Regions from separate parts of the Serratia sp. OS31 genome, predicted to be linked through region 2. Evidence: predicted binding sites of a transcription regulator. Region 2 holds the regulator's gene; the other holds the start of a gene.
What was found. The regulator PurR, encoded in region 2, represses purine synthesis genes. The targets are predictions, from matches to a motif close to CANGCAAACGTTTGCNTG.
Positions count from the first base shown of each region.

Region 1: a site for PurR is predicted at 1,639-1,656, ahead of carA (glutamine-hydrolyzing carbamoyl-phosphate synthase small subunit). Genes of this name have one in related genera too.

Region 1 is NZ_JACJFQ010000001.1:42,229-45,647, forward strand. Features, by position in the region: gene carB (carbamoyl-phosphate synthase large subunit) at 1-250, opposite strand, end outside; gene carA (glutamine-hydrolyzing carbamoyl-phosphate synthase small subunit) at 267-1,415, opposite strand; gene dapB (4-hydroxy-tetrahydrodipicolinate reductase) at 1,886-2,707, opposite strand; gene H5P17_RS00190 (FadR/GntR family transcriptional regulator) at 3,030-3,419, shown strand, end outside.
Region 2 is NZ_JACJFQ010000007.1:149,227-152,645, forward strand. Features, by position in the region: gene H5P17_RS08825 (C40 family peptidase) at 1-23, shown strand, start outside; gene sodB (superoxide dismutase [Fe]) at 217-795, shown strand; gene H5P17_RS08835 (YnhF family membrane protein) at 849-938, opposite strand; gene purR (HTH-type transcriptional repressor PurR) at 1,262-2,287, shown strand; gene punR (DNA-binding transcriptional activator PunR) at 2,322-3,230, opposite strand; gene punC (purine nucleoside transporter PunC) at 3,354-3,419, shown strand, end outside.

The sequences.
Region 1 (3,419 bases), on a different contig from region 2:
CCGGACGCTCTTTTTCGATGATTTTGCGCACCACTTCCCAGTGGATTGGCTCGATGTAGGTCGCATCCGCCATTTCCGGGTCGGTCATGATGGTGGCCGGGTTGGAGTTGACCAGAATGACGCGGTAACCCTCTTCGCGCAGCGCTTTACACGCCTGGGCACCCGAGTAGTCGAACTCACACGCCTGGCCGATAACAATCGGGCCAGCGCCGAGGATCAGGATGCTTTTTATGTCTGTACGTTTTGGCATTTTTTACTGCTCCTGATTATTTGGCGTTAGAACGGTAAGTCTCGATCAGTTCGATAAAGTGATCGAACAGCGGCGCGGCGTCGTGTGGGCCCGGGCTGGCTTCAGGGTGGCCCTGGAAGCTGAACGCTGCTTTATCGGTGCGGTGGATGCCCTGCACCGTGTGGTCAAACAAGGATTTGTGCGTGACGCGCAGTTCGGCCGGCAGATTGTTTTCGTCTACCGCAAAACCATGGTTCTGCGCGGTGATCATGACGCAGTCGTTATCCAGATCTTTTACCGGGTGGTTACCACCGTGGTGACCTAGCTTCATCTTCACGGTTTTCGCGCCGCTGGCCAAAGCCAGCAACTGGTGGCCGAGGCAGATGCCAAACACCGGAATGTCGGTTGCCAGGAACTGCTTGATGGCGGCGATGGCGTAATCGCATGGCTCCGGGTCACCCGGGCCGTTGGACAGGAAAATACCGTCCGGATTCATTTTCAAGACTTCATCCGCCGGGGTCTGCGCCGGCACCACTGTCAGGCGGCAGCCGCGATCCACCAGCATACGCAGAATATTGCGCTTGGCGCCGAAGTCATAGGCCACCACGTGGAACGGCAGCTCAGAGGCCGGTTTGGCTTCCGGCAGTTCGCCTTCAAGCGTCCAACTGCCCTGCTGCCAGCTGTAGGCTTCCTGGGTGGTGACTTCTTTCGCCAGATCCATGCCTTTCAAACCCGGGAAGGCTTTGGCCTTCGCTAACGCCAAGGCGGCATCCGGCGTGTCGGCGGCGATGATGCAGCCGTTCTGTGCCCCTTTCTCGCGCAGCAGACGGGTCAGCTTGCGGGTATCGATATCGGCAATCGCCACGATGTTGTGACGCTTCAGGTAGTCAGACAGGCCTTCTTCGTTGCGGTAGTTGCTGGCAATCAGTGGGAGGTCGCGAATGACGAGGCCTTGGGCGTGTACAGCGGAGGATTCTTCGTCGGAAGCATTGGTGCCGACATTGCCGATATGAGGATAAGTAAGAGTAACGATCTGGCGGGAGTAGGAAGGATCAGTGAGGATTTCTTGATAACCGGTCATCGACGTATTGAAGACCACTTCCCCCACTGCCGTACCCTCTGCCCCGATGGCCCGACCGTGGAATTGGGTTCCGTCTTCGAGAACCAATAGCGCTGACTTAATCAAAACACCCTCCAAGGAATAATCAATCACAATATTTGCATATTAATTCAGATATCGAGATCTAAATCAATGCAAAAACCGCCCTCAAGGTCAATTTTTGGCAAATTGGGCGCATTTTAATGATGAGTGCTCCGCTTGTCTACCCAAAGCGCCATTTTTTCTCTTATTTTTGCACTTCTCGGCGTTTAATGAGGTTAGTAGCCATAAAAACACGTCTAAACTCGGGTGAGTAAACGGTTGCGAGCGCTAAAGACAGAAAATCACCATTCTGCAGGCATTTTTACGAGCGAGGGATACGTCAGAAGGGACAAAAGCACCACAAAATAAAAGTTAACTACCTAAAACAAAGAAAAACTAACAAAAACAACTTAAAACACCTATTTATCATGTTAAAAAAAAGGACAATAAAATTATTGTCCGTTAATCATAGCATTATGATTAATACAGCCACATCACGATGGCATACAAATCAATTACAACTGGTCTAAATTGAGCACGTCACGCATATCAAACAGACCTTTATCATGGCCTTTAAGCCATATCGCAGCCTTAACTGCACCACTGGCAAAAGTCATGCGACTGGAGGCCTTATGGGTGATTTCTACCCGCTCACCGATGTCGGCGAACATGGCGGTGTGCTCACCGACGATATCGCCGGCGCGAATAGTGGCAAAGCCAATGCTCTTCGGATCGCGTTCACCTGTATGACCTTCACGCGCATACACCGCGCACTCTTTCAGATCGCGCCCCAGCGCACCGGCAATCGCCTCGCCCATCGCCAGAGCCGTGCCCGAAGGGGCGTCGACCTTATGACGATGATGCGCTTCAACAATCTCAATATCGGTATAGTCGCCCATCACCTGCGCGGCTTTTTCCAGCAGTTTTAACACCAGGTTCACGCCGACGCTGAAGTTGGCGGCGAAGACGATGCCAATCTGCTCAGCCGCGGCGCGGATGGCCTCTTTGCCCGCATCATCGAAACCGGTAGTACCTATCACCACGGCTTTTTTGTGCTCGACGCAGAAAGCCAGGTACGCCAGGGTGCTTTCCGGACGGGTGAAGTCGATCAGAATATCGAAATCGTCGGCCACTTTTTCCAGGCTGTCGCTGACGGTTACGCCCAGCGCACCAATGCCCGCCAGTTCACCGGCGTCGGTGCCAATCAGGCTTGAGCCAGGACGCGATACTGCCGCACCCAAAACCACGCCCTGCGCCTGATGTACGGCCTGGATCAATTGGCGGCCCATACGGCCGCCGGAACCCGCAATCGCAATGCGGATGGGTGAATCAGTCATGCTTGCTCTCTTGTTGATTTAACGCCTATCTCATTAGGCTATCGGTTCAGGTTAACTGCCCCACCTTATCATCGCCAGAGGATTCATTTCATAATTAGAAAATTATGATATCCCCCGCTTTTCATCAGTAATGCTGTCAACGGGTTAACAATCCGGCCGATCAACGCCCATTGACGATTGTACATAAACATGCAATTTGAACCGGTGAAATTTGCATGATAAAACGCTCGTTTTCTTCATTCAAACCGGCACTGGTACCACCAGCACGCCGCTTAGCTTAGTATAGGGCGCAACAGCCGCTTTAATTACCTGAGAAACACGGATGAAAACCGCGCAAACCACCATATCTGAAACCCTGACGCAAGATTTGGCCCGCCGCATCATCAGTGGCGATCTGCCGCCTGGGTTGTCGCTGCCGGGCGAGAATGAATTGGCCTTGCAGTATTCGGTTTCACGCACTTCGGTTCGTAACGCGTTGCAGGTGCTGGCGGCGAAGGGGTTGGTTTCCATTCAGGCCAAGAAGCGCAGCACCGTCAATGCCCGCGAACAATGGAGTTTTTTGGATCCTGACGTACTGAGCTGGTTGGCGGAAGGCAGTCTCGACCAGCAACTGGTCGAACAATTGATGGTTACCCGTCTGATCTTTGAACCGAATATCGCAGCATTAGCGGCCGTTAACGCCACCGGTCATGACCTGGCTGCGCTGGAAGAC
Region 2 (3,419 bases):
TAACACCGAAAACCATTCGATAATTTCTTTGGCGGCTGGCTTGCCCAGCCGCTCTCCCCTGACTGATTTTCCTGCTGTCCCTAAAGCACCCAATCCTTTAGCCCGCCCCACTGTATTTCATCGCGAAAATTGCTAAGCTAAATATCCACAATAAAAACAGGCCAATTGCGTTTCCGTTGCTCTGACGGAAAATTGGCACTGTACAAGGAGGAAGCAATGTCGTTTGAACTGCCCGCACTACCTTATGAAAAAAACGCCCTCGAACCGCACATTTCGGCAGAAACCCTGGAATACCACTATGGCAAGCATCACAACGCCTACGTGGTCAACCTGAACAATCTGCTGAAAGGCAGCGAGTTTGCAGGCTCCTCCCTTGAAGCTATCATCAAGGCTTCCAGCGGCGGCATCTTCAACAATGCGGCCCAGGTATGGAATCACACCTTCTATTGGCACTGCCTGTCACCTCAGGGCGGCGGAGAGCCCCAGGGCAAACTGGCCGCGGCGATCAATCAGGCTTTTGGTTCTTTTACCGCCTTCCGGGAACAATTCAGCGACGCCGCGGTGAAAAACTTCGGCGCAGGCTGGACCTGGTTAGTGAAAAAACCGGATGGCTCGCTGGCGATTGTTAATACCTCGAACGCGGCCACGCCGCTGACCGGTGAAGACAAACCGCTGCTGACCGTCGACATTTGGGAACACGCCTACTACATCGATTATCGCAACGCACGACCGGCCTACCTGGAAAACTTCTGGGCGCTGGTTAACTGGACATTTGTGGAGGAAAATCTGGCGTAAAGCGGGGAAATACAACCAGGCGTAGCGAACTGCGCCTGGTTGACTGAAGAGTATCAGTTCAATGCAGCGGTGAAGCTAAAAGCGATAATCACAGCCAGCGCACCCAGGGTGGTGAACAGTGACATTTTCAAATCGGTATCCATTACAACTCCTTTTCAGATTGGGTTTCCCAAGGGTAAAAGGCACACAATTAATGTGTTAAACCATTTTCCCACAGTTGGCCGATAAAATCTTGTTATCATTTCCCAGTTTATAATACCGATTACCTCTTCCCCTTTTGCTCAATATGGGACAAAATTCGCAGTTCACAACTGTGTACCGGCAAAATGCCCCTCCTGACCAAGCGCTGACGACTTCAACACACTAAAAACTCAGTTTTCGCTTCTTTGGAGAAGGATCTACGCAGGCAAACGATTAACATCACACTTACATACTGCAACATGTGAGTTCAGGAGTCATTCTTTACATGGCAACGATTAAAGATGTGGCCAAACGCGCTGGCGTTTCCACCACCACCGTTTCGCACGTCATCAATAAGACTCGTTTCGTCGCCGAAGAGACAAAAGCGGCCGTTGGCGCCGCGATCAAAGAGCTGCACTATTCACCCAGCGCCGTGGCGCGCAGCCTCAAGGTCAACCACACCAAATCTATTGGTCTGCTGGCCACGTCGAGCGAAGCACCTTACTTTGCCGAAGTGATCGAGGCGGTGGAAAACAGCTGCTACAGCAAAGGCTATACGCTGATCCTGTGCAACTCGCATAACAATCTGGACAAACAACGCGCCTATCTGGCGATGTTGGCGCAAAAGCGCGTCGATGGTCTGTTAGTCATGTGTTCGGAATACCCGGACCAACTGCTCGGCATGCTGGAAGATTATCGCAATATCCCGATGGTCGTCATGGATTGGGGCGCTGCACGCGGTGACTTTACCGACACCATTATCGATAACGCCTTCGAAGGCGGCTATCTGGCCGGGCGCTACCTGATTGAACGCGGCCACCGCGATATCGGAGCCATTCCGGGCCAGCTGGCACGCAATACCGGCGGCGGCCGCCATCAGGGCTTTTTAAAAGCCATGGAAGAAGCCAATATCGACGTGCGCGAAGAGTGGATTGTTCAGGGCGACTTTGAGCCGGAATCCGGTTACAAGGCCATGCATCAGATACTGTCGCAGAAGCAACGCCCTACCGCGGTATTCTGCGGTGGCGATATCATGGCCATGGGGGCGATCTGCGCCGCCGATGAACTTGGGCTGCGCGTGCCGCAGGACATTTCGGTGATTGGCTACGATAACGTACGAAATGCCCGCTACTTCACCCCGGCACTGACCACGATCCATCAGCCCAAAGAACGTCTGGGTGAGATGGCGTTCACCATGCTGCTGGATCGCATTATCAGCAAACGTGAAGAGTCGCAGGTCATTGAGGTTCATCCCAAGCTGGTCGAGCGCCGTTCGGTCGCTGACGGCCCGTTCATCGATTATCGCCGCTAATTATCTGCGCCGGAAACCCTCGCGGTTTCCGGCGTCATTCTTCGCTTAGCCACTCCTGATTCAAGGTTTCACTGTCTCCCAGATAATCCAGTAACCAGGCCATCGCCGGTGACGGCGTATTTTGCTGCCAGGTCAGGCAACAAGGGCTGGCGGGAAATGGCTGTTGCAACTGTAGCGCCACCAGTTCCCCGCGCTGCACCAAAGGCAATACCCGATGCGCGGGCATCATGCCAACGCACAACCCGGCACACAGGCAATCTATCGCAGAGGCCCAGTCCGGCACCACCAGGCGTCGCTGGTTGTCCAACGTCCAGGTCACGCGTTTGGGCAGGTTGCGCGAAGTATCTTCCAGGCACAGCGACGGAAAAGGCCGGAGTTGATCGTCGTTCAACAGCCCTTCTATCGCGGCCAGAGGATGTTGTGGACTGGCCACGCACAGCCAGCACATATCCCCCATATCGCGAAAGGCGAAACCGCCGCCCACGGGCACCGCCCTTGTGGCACCGATCGCCATATCGGCACGACCGTCCACCAGCGCATCCCACACGCCATTAAACACCTCCGGCTGAACCAGCAGTTCGACGTCGGGGAAATGGCGGTAAAAATCCAGCACCAATTGGCGGCTACGCTGGGGTTTAACGATGATATCTACCGCAATTTTCAACTGGCCCCGCCAGCCGTTAGCCACCTGCTGGCACTGTCGTCGCGTGTCGAGCATTTTTTTGATGACACCACGCGCTTCCTGAATAAACAGCACGCCCGCCGGTGTCAGTTCCACGTCACGATGACGACGCTCAAACAGCGGCACCGCCAGCCATTGCTCCAGCTGCCGCACCGTGTAACTTACCGCCGACGGCACCCGATGCAGTTCCTGCGCCGCAGCGCTGAAACTGCCGGTACGGGCCACCGCATCGACGACATCCAGGGAATATTCAGACCACATAGTTTTGCCTTCAATTTTTTTAACAGCACCTCGCAAATATTACCGTTTCACAAGCAGAGATCCAGCCGGATACACTTGCCGGCGCTAAAAACCTGCGACAATAAAATATTAACGAGAAATACCATGCGAAATTCCTTTGGTTTTATGTTCTACCTTGCCGGCCTGAGCATGCTGGGTTACCTGGCCACC